3 regions of the Mesorhizobium sp. M0208 genome follow, and region 2 is predicted to be linked to each of the others. Evidence: riboswitches for the same ligand, from Rfam matches in the RefSeq annotation. Region 2 holds a riboswitch; each other region holds the start of a gene.
What was found. Region 2 has a riboswitch for thiamine pyrophosphate ahead of thiC (phosphomethylpyrimidine synthase ThiC). Riboswitches for the same ligand answer to the same signal wherever they lie in the genome.
Positions count from the first base shown of each region.

Region 1: linked by a shared signal. The riboswitch ahead of thiC (phosphomethylpyrimidine synthase ThiC) and the one ahead of thiC (phosphomethylpyrimidine synthase ThiC) in region 2 are both predicted to bind thiamine pyrophosphate.
Region 3: linked by a shared signal. The riboswitch ahead of thiB (thiamine ABC transporter substrate binding subunit) and the one ahead of thiC (phosphomethylpyrimidine synthase ThiC) in region 2 are both predicted to bind thiamine pyrophosphate.

Region 1 is NZ_JAMYSP010000011.1:529-6,106, forward strand. Features, by position in the region: gene NKJ17_RS34035 (cyclic nucleotide-binding domain-containing protein) at 440-754, shown strand; gene NKJ17_RS13360 (Fic family protein) at 814-2,358, shown strand; TPP riboswitch at 2,525-2,641, shown strand; gene thiC (phosphomethylpyrimidine synthase ThiC) at 2,745-4,580, shown strand; gene thiO (glycine oxidase ThiO) at 4,577-5,578, shown strand; gene thiS (sulfur carrier protein ThiS) at 5,547-5,578, shown strand, end outside.
Region 2 is NZ_JAMYSP010000015.1:50,344-55,921, forward strand. Features, by position in the region: gene NKJ17_RS16860 (thiazole synthase) at 1-17, opposite strand, end outside; gene thiS (sulfur carrier protein ThiS) at 21-218, opposite strand; gene thiO (glycine oxidase ThiO) at 187-1,188, opposite strand; gene thiC (phosphomethylpyrimidine synthase ThiC) at 1,185-3,020, opposite strand; TPP riboswitch at 3,124-3,240, opposite strand; partial or broken gene queE (7-carboxy-7-deazaguanine synthase QueE) at 3,473-4,211, opposite strand; gene queD (6-carboxytetrahydropterin synthase QueD) at 4,208-4,564, opposite strand; gene queC (7-cyano-7-deazaguanine synthase QueC) at 4,564-5,262, opposite strand.
Region 3 is NZ_JAMYSP010000003.1:162,023-167,600, reverse strand. Features, by position in the region: gene thiQ (thiamine ABC transporter ATP-binding protein) at 1-716, opposite strand, end outside; gene thiP (thiamine/thiamine pyrophosphate ABC transporter permease) at 713-2,332, opposite strand; gene thiB (thiamine ABC transporter substrate binding subunit) at 2,573-3,586, opposite strand; TPP riboswitch at 3,630-3,744, opposite strand; gene NKJ17_RS04575 (thiamine diphosphokinase) at 3,885-4,529, shown strand; gene NKJ17_RS04570 (ABC-F family ATP-binding cassette domain-containing protein) at 4,531-5,578, shown strand, end outside.

The DNA.
Region 1 (5,578 bases), on a different contig from region 2:
AGTGTGGATGGCATGGCTTTTGTGATGGCAAAAAGATTGCAGCATTCCTGGTTGAGGTCGGCGCCTCAATTTCCCTGAGCGATAGGATCGGTCGGTGTATTTGGATGGTGTCAATCCGGCGCCCTCTTCTCTCCCGGATCGTGCATGGTACCCCGAAAACCGTTCTGCATTGCTCCCAACGGCCTGACGATCCTGTGCAGCACTGGGCCAGACCGCTAGCGCCTCTGCGCTAGGTAATTTCCCGTAGGGACATAACCGAATTTCGCGGCCTGCGGATTCGCGCGATTGCCGTGTCACGGACCAACCGGGAAAACAGCCATGCACGCCCAATCGACCTCCAGAATTTCGCTGCCGTCACACTCTTTGCAGTCGAGCCTGCCTGCCCGCGTTCGATCCGACACCGCTACAGCCGGTCAGCTTCTTTCCCTCCGGTTCGGAGATCTATGCCCAAGGTGAAAAGGCCGGAGCCTTCTATCAGGTCGAGTTTGGCGGCGTCCGTATTTACCGCCTGCTTGCGGACGGTCGCAGGCAGATAAGCGTCTTCCATCTGGCGGGAGAGACATTCGGCTTCGAAGCCGACACCACCCATCATTTCTTCGCCGAAGCCATCAATGCCACGGGTGTGCGCGTCATCCGCTTTGCCACTGGTGCAAATATCAGCCGATGGCGGAATTGTTACTTTGTCGACTTCAGCAATGTGTTAGAATCGTTTTTCGGAAAAAGTGGCCTTGTGGCATCAATTTTCATGGAATAGGATCATTTTTCATAGTTTCGGCGGAACTGACCAAAATTCGATAAAAGGATTCGCTTTTCATGCCTGCGGCGCAACAGCACCAATTTTCAGGTCCTGTTACTGTTTTTCAGGAAATCCGCCTTCCTGAAAGGGCCACCCCGGCCGGGTACAGCGCCCTGATAGGAGCCTACAGGCTCGCCGTGCCCTTGCCCCGCACGTTGTTCGCTACTGGCGAGCATCATCGCATTACCGAACGGGATGGCTGGCGGATCATGACTCCCCGCCATGCCCCAAATCCTACCCTCGAAGGTCACCTGACCTTCGCGCTCAAGTACGAGGGACTGGACCTTGCCGTCCTCAAGCGGCTGTTCCAAGTGACCGGTCCCGCGCCGATCGAGGCGCTGGTCCGTGAAAGTCGGACCGGCAGTTATGCCCGCCGCATCTGGTTTTTATATGAATGGCTGAGGGGCGCGCGTATCGATCTGCCGGACGCGGATGCCGGAAGATACGTTCCGGTTGTCGATCCTGAGCTGCAGTGGCCCGGACACGAGAAGACCGCTTCGCGCTACCGTGTAAGGGACAATCTCCCCGGCACGCGTGAGTTCTGCCCTCTGGTGTTCCGCACCAAGATTCTCGAAAAATTCATCGGCCTCGGACTATCGAGGCGCGCGGAGGCAATCGTAGCGGACGTGCCGCGCGACGTCCTTGCTCGGACCGCCGCCTTTCTTTTGCTCAAAGACTCGCGATCAAGTTACGCGATCGAGGGCGAGCGGCCGCCGCAAGATCGCATCCAACGCTGGGGCCGCGCGATCGGCGAAGCCGGCGGCCGGCCAATAGATCGCGATGAGCTGCTGCGTCTGCAAAGAATTGTACTCGGCGACGCCCGTTTCGTCAGACTGGGCTTCCGAAAAGAAGGAGGATTCGTCGGTGGGCATGACCGAGACAACCGCATGCCCCTGCCCGATCACATCAGCGCTCGGCCCGAGGACCTGCCGCAGCTAATTGATGGAATGGTGGCCTTCGATCAAGGCGCGGCGCAAAACCTTGATGCAGTTATAGCCGCCGCAATTCTCGCCTTCGGCTTTGTCTACATCCACCCGTTCGAGGACGGAAACGGCCGCATTCACCGCTACCTAATCCACCACGTTCTTGCCATGCACGGTTTCAATCCGCCGGGAGTGGTCTTTCCCGTCTCAGCGGCGATCCAGGACAAGATCAACGAGTACAGGGGCGTGCTCGAGAGCTATTCGCAACGCCTTCTGCCGTTGGTTGAATGGGAACCGACGCCCGAATTCAACGTCCGGGTTCTGAATGACACCGGTGATTTCTACCGTTTCTTCGATGCAACCCCACACGCCGAATTCCTCTATGCCTGCGTTCAGCGGACGATCGAACGGGACCTTCCGGAGGAAACCGCTTTTTTGCAGCGCTATGACCAATTTCGGCGGCAGGTGGACGCCTCTATCGACATGCCCGAGCGGCTGACGGACCTGCTCTTCCGTTTCCTTCACCAGAATGGTGGCCATCTGTCCAATCGCGCACGCGAAAAGGAATTCGCCGCGCTGACCAATGAGGAGGCAGGGAGAATCGAGGCCATCTACGCGCAAACCTTTGGTGGCAAGTGAAGGCGTAACCTTCACAAGGATCTTCAAGCCCACGGTTGCGATCCTTATCCCGGCCTTCATCACAACTCTTGGTTTGTCGAGTTTTTTCCGCACGGTCTGACCGACCGCCGATCACGGCCTCGGCCCAAATGCGCTTGACAAATCGATGCCGGCCCGTTCAACCTGAGGCATTCACCAGGGGGGTCCCGGCAAGGGGCTGAGATACTGCTGGCTTTCGCGGCGCAGTGACCCGTTGAACCTGATCCAGTTCATACTGGCGTAGGGACGGTGCAAGCGCTTTGCGGGAGTTTACGCCCGAGGTCCTGTTTCGGCAGGTCAACCAAAGCGTCTTTTCATCCTTCCGGCACAGAACTGGGTCTCCAATGCATGAGCAAAGGAGCCTCAAGATGAATGCCCTCACCCCAGCCGTCTCAACGGGACCGCTGCCTGCCTCACGGAAAATTCACAAGCCCGGCACCATCCACCCACAGATTAGGGTGCCGATGCGCGAAGTCTCCGTCCATCCGACGGCCGGCGAGCCGCCCGTCACCGTCTACGATCCGTCCGGCCCCTATACCCACCCGGCTGTCGAAACCAGCATCGAAAAAGGCCTAGCCCGGCTTCGCCACGAATGGATTTTGGCGCGCGGTGATGTCGAGGCCTGTGACGGGCGCCATGTCCGGCCGGAGGACAACGGGTTCGCTACGGGCGAACGCCTGACGCCAGAATTTCCCATTCGCAACCGGCCACTCAGGGCCAGGGCCGGCAAGGCGGTGACACAGCTTGCCTATGCGCGCGCCGGCATCATCACGCCCGAAATGGAGTTCGTCGCCATCCGCGAGAACCTTGGTCGTGAGATCCTGCATGGCAAGCTTGAGCGTGACGGCGAGGCTTTCGGCGCGACGCTGCCCGATTTCGTGACGCCGGAATTCGTCCGAGAGGAGGTGGCGCGCGGACGCGCAATCATTCCCGCCAACATCAACCATCCCGAGAGCGAGCCGATGATCATCGGTCGCAATTTCCTGGTCAAGATCAACGCCAATATCGGTAACTCCGCCGTCACCTCGTCCATGGCCGAAGAGGTCGAAAAGATGGTGTGGGCGATCCGCTGGGGCGCCGATACGGTGATGGACCTGTCGACCGGCCGCAACATCCACAACATCCGCGACTGGATCCTGCGCAACTCGCCGGTGCCGATCGGCACGGTGCCGCTCTACCAGGCGCTCGAGAAGGTTGGCGGCATTGCCGAGGATCTGACCTGGGAGGTCTACCGCGACACGCTGATCGAGCAGGCCGAACAGGGCGTCGACTATTTCACCATCCATGCGGGCGTGCGGCTGCACTACATCCCGCTGACCGTTGACCGGGTCACTGGCATCGTCTCGCGCGGTGGCTCGATCATGGCCAAATGGTGCCTGCATCATCACCGGGAAAGCTTCCTCTACGAACATTTCGCCGAGATCTGCGACATTTGCCGCGGCTATGACGTGTCCTTTTCGCTGGGCGACGGCCTTCGTCCCGGCTCGATCGCCGACGCCAATGACGCAGCACAATTCGCCGAGCTGGAGACGCTCGGCGAGCTGACACAGATCGCCTGGGCGAAGGATTGCCAGGTAATGATCGAAGGCCCCGGCCACGTGCCGATGCACAAGATCAAGGAGAACATGGACAAGCAGCTCGCCGTCTGCGGCGAGGCGCCGTTCTATACGCTTGGGCCGCTGACGACCGACATCGCGCCGGGCTACGACCACATCACCTCCGGCATCGGCGCGGCGATGATCGGTTGGTTCGGCACCGCCATGCTCTGCTACGTCACGCCCAAGGAGCATCTCGGCCTTCCCGATCGCAACGACGTCAAGACGGGCGTCATCACCTACAAGATAGCCGCCCATGCCGCCGACCTGGCAAAAGGTCATCCGGCGGCGAAAGTCAGGGATGATGCCCTTTCCCGCGCGCGCTTCGAATTCCGCTGGGAGGACCAGTTCAACCTGTCGCTCGACCCCGAAACCGCGCGTTCCTTCCACGACGAGACGTTGCCGAAGGAGGCGTACAAGCTGGCGCATTTCTGCTCGATGTGCGGGCCGAAATTCTGCTCGATGCGTATCTCCCACGACATCCGCGCCGAGGCGCAGAAGGAGGGCATGGCGGCGATGGCGGCGAAATACCGCGAGGGCGGCAATCTCTACATACCGGCTGACGAGACCGGCGCACCGGCCATGCCACAGGCGCGTGCGCCATCATGAGGGTGCTGGTCAAAGGGGCCGGCGTTGCCGGCCTCACCGCCGCCTTCGAGCTCGCCGCACGCGGCGCGGCGACCACCGTTGCCGAGACAAGGCCTGCCATCGAGGGCAATGCGTCGTGGTTCGCCGGTGGTATGCTCGCGCCATGGTGCGAGCGTGAAAGCGCCGAGCAGCCGGTGCTGGATCTCGGACGCGACGCCGCCGACTGGTGGGATGCGGTGCTACCGGGTCAGGTGATACGTGCCGGAACGTTGGTCGTGGCCGCGCTGCGTGATACTGGCGAGCTCGACCGGTTCGCCAGCCGCACGTCGGGATATCGGCGGGTCGCCGAAGATGAAATTTCGCTCCTGGAACCCGACCTCGCCGGCCGCTTCTGGCGCGGATTGCTCTTCCCCGATGAGGCTCATCTCGACCCGCGCCAGGCGATGGTAGCACTTCACGACAAGCTCGCGGCCATGGGCGTCGAATTCCGCTTCGGCGCCGACGCCCGGCACTTTTCCGGTTTCGATCGGCAGATCGACTGCACTGGAATCGCAGCAGCCGATGACAGGCTGCGCGGCGTTCGCGGCGAAATGCTGCTCCTGCGCACGCCTGATATCTCGCTGTCGCGCCCGGTCAGGCTGCTGCATCCGCGCTTTCCGCTTTATGCGGTGCCGCGTGCCGACACGCAGTTCATGATCGGCGCGACTATGGTTGAAAGCCAGTCCTCCGGACCGGTGACGGCGCGTTCGATGATGGAACTGCTCGGTGCCGCCTATGCCCTCCACCCGGCTTTTGGCGAGGCCGGGATCGTTGAAACAGGTGTCGGCATCCGTCCAGCCTTTCCCGACAATCTGCCGCGCGTGGAGGCACTTGGAACTGCCGTCGCGATCAATGGACTCTATCGCCATGGTTTTCTTCTCGCCCCTGCCATGGCGCGCCAGGCTGCCGACCTCGTTTTCAATCAAGACGCAACCAAGGAACTTGCTCATGAAACTGATGGTCAACGGCGAAGCGCATGA
Region 2 (5,578 bases):
TCATAAAGCTCGATCATGGCCTAGCCGCCCTGCATGGGCGAGAGGATTTCAATCCGGTCGCCGTCGTTCAACTGGAATTCCGCCCGCTTGGCTTTGTGCACGAGGTCATTGTTGACGGCCGTCGCCAGCCAATCGTCCTCATAGTCAAGCGCGGCAAGCAGCGCCTCCAGCGTGGTGGCGGCAACCTCATGCGCTTCGCCGTTGACCATCAGTTTCATGAGCAAGCTCCTTGGTTCTGTCTTGACTGAAAACCAGGTCGGCAGCCTGGCGCGCCATGGCGGGAGCCAGGAGAAAACCGTGACGATAGAGCCCGTTGATCGCGATGATTTCACCCTTGGTTTCGACGCGCGGCAAATTGTCGGGAAAGGCTGGGCGGACGCCGACACCGGTTTCAACGATCTCGGCCTCGCCAAAGGCGGGGTGGAGGGCATAGGCGGTACCCAGAAGCTCCATCATGGAGCGCGCCGTGATTGGTCCGGCGGACTGGCTTTCAATCATCGTCGCACCAATCATGAAACGGTGGTCGGTGCGCGGCACTGCATAGAGTGGAAAGCGCGGATGCAGCAGCCTGACGGGGCGCGACAGCGAGGTATCAGGGGTGCGCAGGATGAGCATTTCGCCGCGAACGCCGCGCAGCCTGTCATCGGCTGCTGCCATTCCTGTGCAGTCGATCCGACGATCGAAACCGGAACGATGCCGGGCGCCGCAGCCGAAGTGGAATTCGACACCCATGGCTGCAAGCTTGTCATGCAGTGCTGCCATCGCCTGGCGCGGGTCGAGATGAGCCTCATCGGGAAACAGCAGTCCGCGCCGGAAGCGGCCGGCGAGGTCGGGCTCCAGGATCGCAATCTCGTCTTCACCGACACGCCGATGCCCTGACGTGCGGCTGGCGAACCGGTCGAGCTCGCCCGCATCGCGCGGCGCGGCCACGACCAGCGTTCCGGCCCGCGTCACCTGGCCGGGCAGCACCGCATCCCACCAGTCGACGGCGTCGCGTCCGAGATCCAGCACCGGCTGCTCGGCGCTTTCACGCTCGCACCATGGCGCCAGCATGCCGCCGGCGAACCACGATGCATTGCGGCCAAGAGTCTGCCTGGTCTCAGTAACGGTCACTGGCACGCCGCGAGTGGCGAGTTCGAAGGCCGCGGTGAGCCCGGCGACGCCGGCCCCTTTGACGAGCACCCTCATGACGGCTCTGGCACCTCTGGCGCACGCGGTAGGCCGGTCTCGTCAGCCGGCATATAGAGATCGCCACCCTCGCGGTATTTGGCCGCCATCGCCGCCATGCCCTCTTTCTGTGCCTCGGCGCGGATGTCGTGGGAGATACGCATCGAGCAGAATTTCGGCCCGCACATCGAGCAGAAATGTGCCACCTTGTGCGCCTCCTTGGGCAAGGTCTGGTCGTGGAAGGAGCGCGCGGTTTCAGGGTCGAGCGACAGGTTGAACTGGTCCTCCCAGCGGAACTCGAAGCGCGCGCGGGAAAGGGCATCATCCCTGACCTTTGCTGCCGGATGGCCCTTCGCCAGATCGGCGGCATGGGCGGCTATCTTGTAGGTGATCACGCCAATCTTGACGTCGTTGCGATCGGGAAGGCCGAGATGCTCCTTGGGCGTGACGTAGCAGAGCATTGCGGTGCCGAACCAGCCGATCATGGCGGCGCCGATGCCCGAGGTGATGTGGTCATAGCCCGGCGCGATGTCGGTCGTCAGCGGTCCAAGCGTATAGAACGGCGCCTCGCCGCAGACGGCAAGCTGCTTGTCCATATTCGCCTTGATCTTGTGCATCGGCACGTGGCCTGGCCCCTCGATCATCACCTGGCAATCCTTCGCCCAGGCGATCTTCGTCAGCTCGCCGAGCGTTTCCAATTCGGCGAATTGCGCCGCGTCGTTGGCATCGGCGATCGAGCCGGGACGAAGGCCGTCGCCGAGCGAGAAGGACACATCATAGGCGCGGCAGATGTCGCAGATCTCCGCGAAATGCTCATAGAGGAAGCTTTCCCGGTGATGGTGCAGGCACCATTTGGCCATGATCGACCCACCGCGAGAGACGATGCCCGTGACCCTGTCGACCGTCAGCGAGATGTAGTGCAGCCGCACGCCGGCGTGGATGGTGAAATAGTCGACGCCCTGTTCGGCCTGTTCGATCAGCGTGTCGCGGTACACCTCCCAGGTCAGGTCCTCGGCGATGCCACCGACCTTCTCGAGCGCCTGGTAAAGCGGCACCGTGCCGATCGGCACCGGTGAATTGCGCACGATCCAGTCGCGGATGTTGTGGATGTTGCGGCCGGTCGACAGGTCCATCACCGTGTCGGCGCCCCAGCGAATCGCCCAGACCATCTTTTCGACCTCTTCGGCCATCGAGGAGGTGACTGCCGAATTGCCGATATTGGCATTGATCTTGACCAGGAAATTGCGGCCGATGATCATCGGTTCACTCTCTGGGTGGTTGATGTTGGCGGGAATGATTGCCCGCCCGCGCGCCACCTCCTCGCGCACGAATTCGGGCGTGACAAAATCTGGTATCGATGCGCCGAAGGCTTCACCGTCGCGCGGCAGCTTGCCGCGGGCGATCTCGCGGCCGAGGTTCTCGCGGATGGCGACGAACTCCATTTCGGGTGTGATGATGCCGGCGCGCGCATAGGCAAACTGTGTCACCGCCTTGCCGGCCTTGGCTCTAAGCGGCCGGTTGCGGATCGGAAATTCCGGGGTCAGGCGCTCGCCCGCCGCGAATCCATTGTCTTCCGGCCGGACATGGCGGCCGTCATAGGCTTCGACATCGCCCCGCGCCGTAATCCATTCGTGGCGAAGCCGGGCAAGACCCTTTTCGATGCTGGTTTCGGCAGTCGGGTCCGTATAGGGGCCGGACGGATCGTAGACGATGACGGGCGGTTCGCCGGCCGTCGGGTGGACGGAGATTTCGCGCATCGGCACCTTGATGTGCGGATGGAGGACGCCGGACTTGTGGATTTTCCGTGAGGCGGGCAGTGGTCCCGTCGACACGGCGGGGGTGAGGGCATTCATCTTGAGGCTCCTTTGCTCATGCATTGGAGACCCAGTTCTGTGCCGGAAGGATGAAAAGACGCTTCGGTCGACCTGCCGAAACAGGACTACGGGCGTGAACTCCCGCAAAGCGCTTGCACCGTCCCTACGCCAGTATGAACTGGATCAGGTTCAACGGGTCACTGCGCCGCGAAAGCCAGCAGTATCTCAGCCCCTTGCCGGGACTCCCCTGGTGAATGCGCCGAATTGAACGGGCTAGCGCTATTTTGTCAAGCTGCATTTCGGCCCGCGGCGGTGATCGGCGACCACTCAAACCAGAGCAAGTCGCATCACGATAGGGGAGCCATCATGCGGATTCGAAACCTTTTCAGCACGGCATTTTCGGGCTTGCCGAACCGACGTTGCTATCGCCCAATTGATGAGATTGCTTTAGATATCTATCTTGCTCGTCATCGGCAATCCTTCCGCGTGGACTAGACGCCCCGTTTGTTTCCCCACAGCAGAACATGAAGCTGCGGCAGTACACGCGCCTCGAACCACCTGTCGCGGGTCACCTTTTCGACCAGCCATTCCATGCGCTTCATCACCCCGGCCATGTCGATCAACGCGTCTTCGTCACCGGGACGCGGCGGCGTGTGATTGCCGGGCTGCAGATAGACGGGTAATTGCGGATAGCGCGCCGCGGCGTCTTTGGCATAGGCATAGTCATCGTCATCGAAGACAACGAGCTTGAGCGCCATCTGTGGCTTGTCCCGCGCCGCCTCGACGCAGGTGTCGAACGCGGCCCAATCTGTCGTCATTTCACATTGAGGGCGGCTTGGGGCTGAGCACCAGCACGTCGAGATTAGCGAACCATTGCTTCGGCACCGAGCCTTGGGTTTCCAATGCAAAACGGTAGCCCTCGCCATGCCCGCGGTCGATCAGCGGGCCAAGCGGCTGGATAGCCGGATTGCCGCCCGACAGCGACACCATCACGGGCTGGCCGCCGGAAAGCGCAATGACCTTTTGCCACACCGCGTCGGCAGACATCATCTCCCAATCATGGCGGAAGCGACTGTCCACCGCATGCAGGCTGTCGCACCAGGAACAGCGATAATCGCACCCGCCCGTTCTTACGAACACCGTCGGCAAGCCGATCAGCATGCCTTCGCCCTGAATGGTCGGCCCAAAAATCTCGCTCACCCGAATTCCGGGATGCATTGCGCAAGTCATGGCCGGTATTCCGCCCAGGTTTTCGGCGTCTCGCTCACCCGCACGGCGGAGGTTTGTGGTAGCCGCACCTTGCACCAGTCGTGGAAGTGCCTGGCCAGACATTCCGCCGTGACACGGTCATGCCCCAGGACGTCGTTAAGATGGCGATGGTCGAACGTCTCGTCGATGTAGTGCTTGAGCGCCGCCAGGTCTTGGTAGTCGCGCACAAAGCCATGTTCGTCCAGTTCGCCACCTGAAAGCTCCACCACGACGATGTAGTTGTGGCCGTGTAGACGCGCGCACTGATGATCGGGTGGCAAGGAGCCGAGCTGATGCGAGGCCGAGAAGTGGAACTCTTTGGTAATGCGGAACATCACGCGCTCCTTGTCTGGAGAGCGTGGAGCCAGAAGTCCGCGTCCTCATAGTCTGTCGGGTCGGCAATGCCGGCCAGATCGAATGCTTCGCGCCGTTCGACGCATGTCCCGCAGCGACCGCAATGACGTGCGCCGCCCTTGTAGCAGGACCACGTCGCCTCGAACGGCGTGGCGTACTTTGCCCCCTCGCTGACGATGTCGGCCTTCGTCATATTCACATAGGGAGCGTAAAGGCGGATATCGGCGTAGCCTGCGAGCGCATGGTTCTGCATCGTCTGAAAGGCATCAATAAAAGCGGGCCGGCAATCGGGATAGATGAAATGGTCTCCGCCATGGACGGCAGTGGCCACCGCATCGGCCTTCTGCGCGGCGGCAACCCCGAAGGCGATGGCCAGCATGATGGCGTTCCTGTTCGGCACCACCGTGATCCTCATGGAGTCTTCGGCATAGTGCCCGTCGGGCACGTCCACACTGTCAGTCAGCGCCGAGCCGCCTAGGTTCCGGCCGACATCGCGGATATCGACGATCTGGTGCGGAACACCCAGCCGTTTGGCGCAGATGGAGGCAAAGCCGAGTTCCTTTTTGTGCCTCTGGCCATAATCGAACGAAAGCAGGCCAATGAGTTTCTGCTCGGTCGCCACCTTGTGAGCGAGCGAAACAGAGTCCAATCCGCCGGAGCAGATGACGAGGGCATTCATGGTTTGAGTCCTTGTTTTGACCGGGTAAGGCTGCGACCGGAGATTTCTCTGCGCTCCCAGTACTCCACCGAGCTGGTTTTGTGAATGGGATGGACGCGATTGAGGCGCACATGCCTTGGTGTCAGGTTCCAAAGCATGACTTGCACCCGACTTGTCGCGCATCTTCGACCGCTGGCGGCTGCGGCCGGCACTGCATAAAGACTGCCTGAAGCCGGCGTCGCTCGGCTGTTTCCGGCCTTTGGATCCGCGGCGTTGCTATAGAGCCCCAGGCGCCTTCGACTTCATGTGCGGATTGAGAAGCGCAAAGCGGGGTGCC
Region 3 (5,578 bases), on a different contig from region 2:
GGTCCAGCCCCAACGAAAAAATCGGCGGCGGTGCCGGTCGCGGCAACCGTGCCACCGTCCAGGAAAACCATGTTTTGGCCGATACGGCGCGCATCGTCCGGCTGGTGCGTGACGAATAGCACCGTCATGCGCTGCTCCGAATGGACGTCGGCCACGAGGTCGAGCATGTCGTCGCGCAGTGCCGGTCCGAGCGAAGCGAACGGCTCGTCAAGCAACAGCACCGGCCGGTCGCGCACTAAAACCCGGGCGAGCGCGACGCGCTGCCGCTCGCCGCCGGAGAGTTCGCGCGGCAGTCGGCTTTCCTTGCCGGCAAGGCCGACGCGCTTCAGCGCTGCGGCGATTGCGGCGCGGTCAGCCTCGCTCAGCCTGAGCGAAGGCGAGCGGCCGAGCCCGACATTCTGCTCGAGGGACAGATGGGCAAACAGGTTGTTTTCCTGGAACACCATCGATACCGGCCGCGCTGATGGCGGCGCAGTGCTGACGTCGGCGCCGCCGATGAGCACGCGGCCTGACCGTGGCGCTTCGAAACCGGCCACCAGATTGAGCAGTGTCGACTTTCCCGAACCGCTCGGCCCCATGATGGCGGTGATTTCCGACGCCGGGAAATCGACATCGAATATAAGCGGCGTTTCACCATAGCTGAACGAGACATTATCGAGCCGCACGGCCGCGCCTTTTTCCACCGAAATGGACCGTTCCGGGCTGATCGGCATCATGATTTCTCCCTCCTTCCCATCCAGTCCGCGGTCAGCACCAGCGCCAGGCAGACAAGGCCGAGCACCAGCGCCAGCCCGGCCGCATCCTCGGTGCGGTAACTGCCCATGCGGGCCAGCAGCAGGTAGGGCAAGGTTTGCACGGAATCGCTGCCGAACAGCGCAATGACGCCAAGATCGCCGAGCGACAGCGCCATGGCGAAAGCGAAGCCGGTGGCGAGCGGCCGCCGCAGCGACGGCCAGTCGACCAGCCGCAACCGGTTCCAGCCCGAGATGCCAAGCTGTGCGCAAAGCCGTTCGTGGCGTTCGCTCGCCGCGTCATAGGCAGGGCGGATGGCGCGGATGGCGAACGGCATCGCCATCACCGCATTGACCGCAACGACCATGACAGGGGCGATCGCAAAGACATCGCTGACGGTGCGCAGGAGCAGGAACCAGCCGGCGCCGATGACGATGGGCGGCACCACCAGGACGAACCCCGCACCGGTGTCGGCCAGATGCTCGAGCACCGTCCGCCGGCCTGTCCGCCGGGTGAGCGCCAGCGCCCGGCGCGCCATGACCAGCGACAGCGACAGCGCCAGGGAGAGCAGCGCCGATAAGACGGACAGCACGGCACTGGTCGCCGTCGCTTGCCGCACCGCGCTCTCGCCGGCAAGGCGGCCGAGATCGGCGCCAAGCCCGGCCGCCAGCGTGGCCGCCATCGGCCCGGCGACAAATAGCAGTGCCAGCCCGATCACCAGCGCGTTCAGCACGGTCTCGGCCGCACCGGCTAAAAAATACCGGCGCGGCGCCACCGGCAGATTGGCGTCGCCGGTCATATTGGCGCCAAGCCGCGTCAAGGCCAGCACGACCACGAAGGTCAGGGCAATCTGCAGCAGGGTCAGCGTCACAGCCCGCGCCGGGTCGAAGTCGAAACGCAGCGCCTGGTAGATGGCAACCTCCAGCGTCGTCGCGCTGGGTCCGCCGCCGAGCGTAAGCACGATGGTGAAGGAGGTGATGCACAGCATGAAAACGAGCCCGGCAACGCCCGGCAAGGCCGCACGCAGCGGCGGCCATTCGATCAGCCGGAAGGCCGGCGCAGCACCCATGCCAAGCTGGCTCGCCAGCCGCCATTGGTCGGCCGGCACGATCTGCAACGCCTCCAGGAACAGCCGCGTCGCCAGCGGCAGGTTGAAGAAGACATGGGCGACGAGTATGCCCGACAGGCCATAGATGCCGGGCCAGCTCTGGCCGCCTAGCGCGCCCAGCGTGCCGGCAAAATAGCCGGCGCGGCCATAGAGTGCCAAGACACCGAGTGCGGCAACAATGGCCGGCAGCGCCAGTGGCACGGCGAAAAGCTGCAGGATAAAGCCTCGCCCGAAAAACTGTGGATGCCGCGACAGGGCACGCGCGACGAACAGCGCTGGCGCGACGGAGAGCAGGGTCGACAACAGAGCCTGCCAGAGCGTGAAACGGACGATACGCAAGAGATACGAATCGAAGGCGGAGACAACACCGGACGGGTCGCGCGTGGCTTCGACGACGAGCCCGGTGAATGCACCGCCGATCAGCAACGCGATGGCGGCGAGCGCGACGATGCCGGCGTTGACGCGGGAGTCAGATGATGGTGCGCGTTGCACGCTAGACTACCAGATTCGAGATTCTTAGTGAGGATTGCGTTCCTTCGCGCCCCCCTCTGTCCTGCCGGACATCTCCCCCACAAGGGGTGAGATTGGCAGTTTCAGCGCTCCGCTCATTCCAGCAACATCGGCGACTGGCGAAAGCCGCCGTGCCGTCCGATCTCCCCCCTTGTGGGGGAGATGTCCGGCAGGACAGAGGGGGGCGCCGTAGAGCGATCATCTTCGATCAATCGGCCAAAGCTACTTGCTCATCGCCGCAAGCCACTCATCGACCCAGGCCTTGCGGTGGGCCGCGACTTCCTCCGGGCTGAACAGCAAGGTTTTGGTCGGTTTGACAAGCTTGTCGAACGCCGGATTGAGCGGCTTGTCGGTCTTGCCGGCCGGGAACATCCAGTTGGTTTCGGGAATGACATCCTGGAATTTCGGTCCGGTCATGAAGGCGATGAACTTTTCCGCCAGCGGGTTCTTCGCGCCCTTGGTGGTGATCCCCGCAACTTCGATCTGCAGGTATTCGCCTTCCTCGAAGGACGCCGCCTGGTAGCGCTCGGTGTTTTCGGCGACCATGTGGTAGGCCGGCGACGTGGTATACGACAGCACCATCGGCGCCTCGCCCTTGGTGAACAGGCCGTAGGCCTCGCTCCAGCCTGGCGTCACCGTCAGCACCTTTGCCTTGAGCTTGGCCCAGGCTTCGGGCGCCTTGTCGCCATAGACCGACTTGACCCACAACAGCAGGCCAAGGCCCGGCGTCGAGGTGCGCGGGTCCTGGATGACGATCTTCTCTCCGGCATCGCCCTCGACCAATTCCCTGAGGCTCTTCGGCGGGTTCTTCAGTTTTTCGGTATCGTAGACGACGGCGAAATAGCCATAGTCGAACGGCACGAAAGTATCGTCGCGCCAGCCGCCCGGCACGCTGACATCCGATATGGCGCCATGCGGCGAAAACAGGCCGGTTGCCTTGGCGTCGGCGGTTAAATTGGTATCGAGGCCAAGCACGATATCGGCCTTGGTGGCGGCCCCTTCCAGCTTCACACGGTTGAGCAGCGCCACGCCGTCAGCGACCGAGACGAATTCGACGACGCAGCTGCACTCGGCCTCGAAGGCCTTCTTCACCGCCGGTCCCGGACCCCAATCGGCGGTGAAGCTTTCATAGGTATAGACGGTCAGTCTATCCTGTGCCGATGCCTGCCCTGGCAGGGCGAGCGCGGATGCCGCAAGCAGGACAATCGGGACAAGAGAGTGGAAAAAACTGCGCATCGGCGCCTCCTTCGTTCGCATTGAAAGGAATTGAGGCGCCGGGCTGTCCGAAGCGTCTAATCCCTCCGCCGGTACAAACCGGATCAGGTTCAGCGGGTTGGCAGTCTTGCCTCTCAGCCGGTCCGCGAAGATCGCGTCCGGCACCCCGTTAGAGCGTTTCGACACATAGGCCCGGCCGAAGTGCCGCGCAAGCGGAAGTTTGCCGGGCATCCAAAGCCCAGCCTTCCGTTTCGTCTGCCGTTTCATCTTCCGTTTCATTCTTCCGTTTCTGGGGCAGGGCTGGTAAGGGCCACGAGATATGAGCAAATTCACCATCCTGCTTGGCGGCGATCTCATCCGCACGCCGCTGCTCGACCGCCAGGTCGAAGGCTCGCGCGTCATCGCTGCCGATGCCGGCATCGGCCATGCCCGTATGCTGGGCCTGAGGCCGGAACTCTGGGTCGGCGATTTCGATTCCGTACCTGCCGAGTTGCCGGAGGATCTGGCCGCCGTGCCACGGCAGGTGTTTCCCGCCGAAAAGGACAAGACCGACGGTGAACTCGCTATCGCCGCCGCACTCGAACGCGGTGCGACCAGCCTTGTGCTCGCAGGCGCTTTCGGCGGCAAACGCACCGACCACATCTTCCTGCATCTGGCGCTGAGCGTCCGGCTGGCGGAAGGCGGGACGGACGTGCTTTTGACCAGCGGCGCACAGGAAGGCATTCCCTTGCTGCCCGGAAAGACTGGCTTCGACTATGCCGACGGCACGCTGTTTTCGGTGCTCGGCTTCTCCGATCTCGCCGGCCTGAGCGTCACCGGTGCCAAATGGCCGCTCGACCATGTCGAGGTTGCGTTCGGCTCGTCGCTGACCATTTCCAACGAGGTCAGGGGCCGGTTGGAAATCGCGCTGGCCAGCGGCCGCGCGCTGCTGCTCGCGCATCCTTTTCCCTTACCTGAAAGCTGACATGGCACCGCCGCTTCTCAATCTCGATGGGATAAAGCTGACCTTTGGCGGCACGCCGCTGCTCGACGGTGCCGCCCTGACGGCCTCAGCTGGCGACAAGATCGCCTTGGTCGGCCGAAACGGTTCGGGCAAGTCGACGCTCCTCAAGATCGCCGCCGGGCTGATCGAGCCGCAGGACGGCGAAGTCTTCCGCCAGCCTTCGGCAACCGTGCGCTACTTGCCGCAAATGCCCGACATGGAAGGTTTTGCGACCGTCCGCGCCTATGTCGAGGCGGGGCTCGGGCCCGCCGACGATCCCTATCGCGCCACCTATCTGATGGAGCATCTCGGCCTGACCGGCGAAGAACGGCCGAACGACCTCTCCGGCGGCGAGGCGAGGCGTGCGGCACTCGCCCGCGTCATGGCGCCGGAGCCCGACATTCTCCTCCTCGATGAGCCGACAAACCATCTTGACCTGTCGGTCATCGAATGGCTGGAGGAGGAGCTTGCCCGCACCTCCTCGGCACTGGTCGTCATCTCGCATGACCGCCGTTTTCTCGAGCGCGTGTCACGCGCCACAATCTGGCTCGACCGCGGGCAGACCCGCCGTCTCGACAAGGGCTTTGGCTATTTCGAGCAATGGCGCGACACGGTGCTGGAGGAGGAAGAGCGCGAGCAGCACAAGCTCGGTCGCCAGATCGTCCGCGAGGAGCACTGGCTGCGCTATGGCGTGACAGCGCGGCGCAAGCGCAACATGCGCCGGCTCGGTGAGTTGCAGACCATGCGCCAGCGCTTTCGCGGTCATCGCGGCGCCGAGGGTGCGGCGACGATGACAGCCAGCGACGCCGCCGAATCCGGCAAGCTGGTGATAGAGGCCAGGAACATCGAGAAGAGCTTTGGCGATCTGATCGTGGTCAAGGGATTTTCGACCCGCATCCAGCGCGGCGATCGCGTTGGCTTGGTCGGGCCGAACGGCGCTGGCAAGACGACGCTGTTGAAGATGCTGACCGGCGAATTGAAGCCGGACGCAGGCACGGTGCGGCTCGGCACCAATCTGGAGATCGCCACGC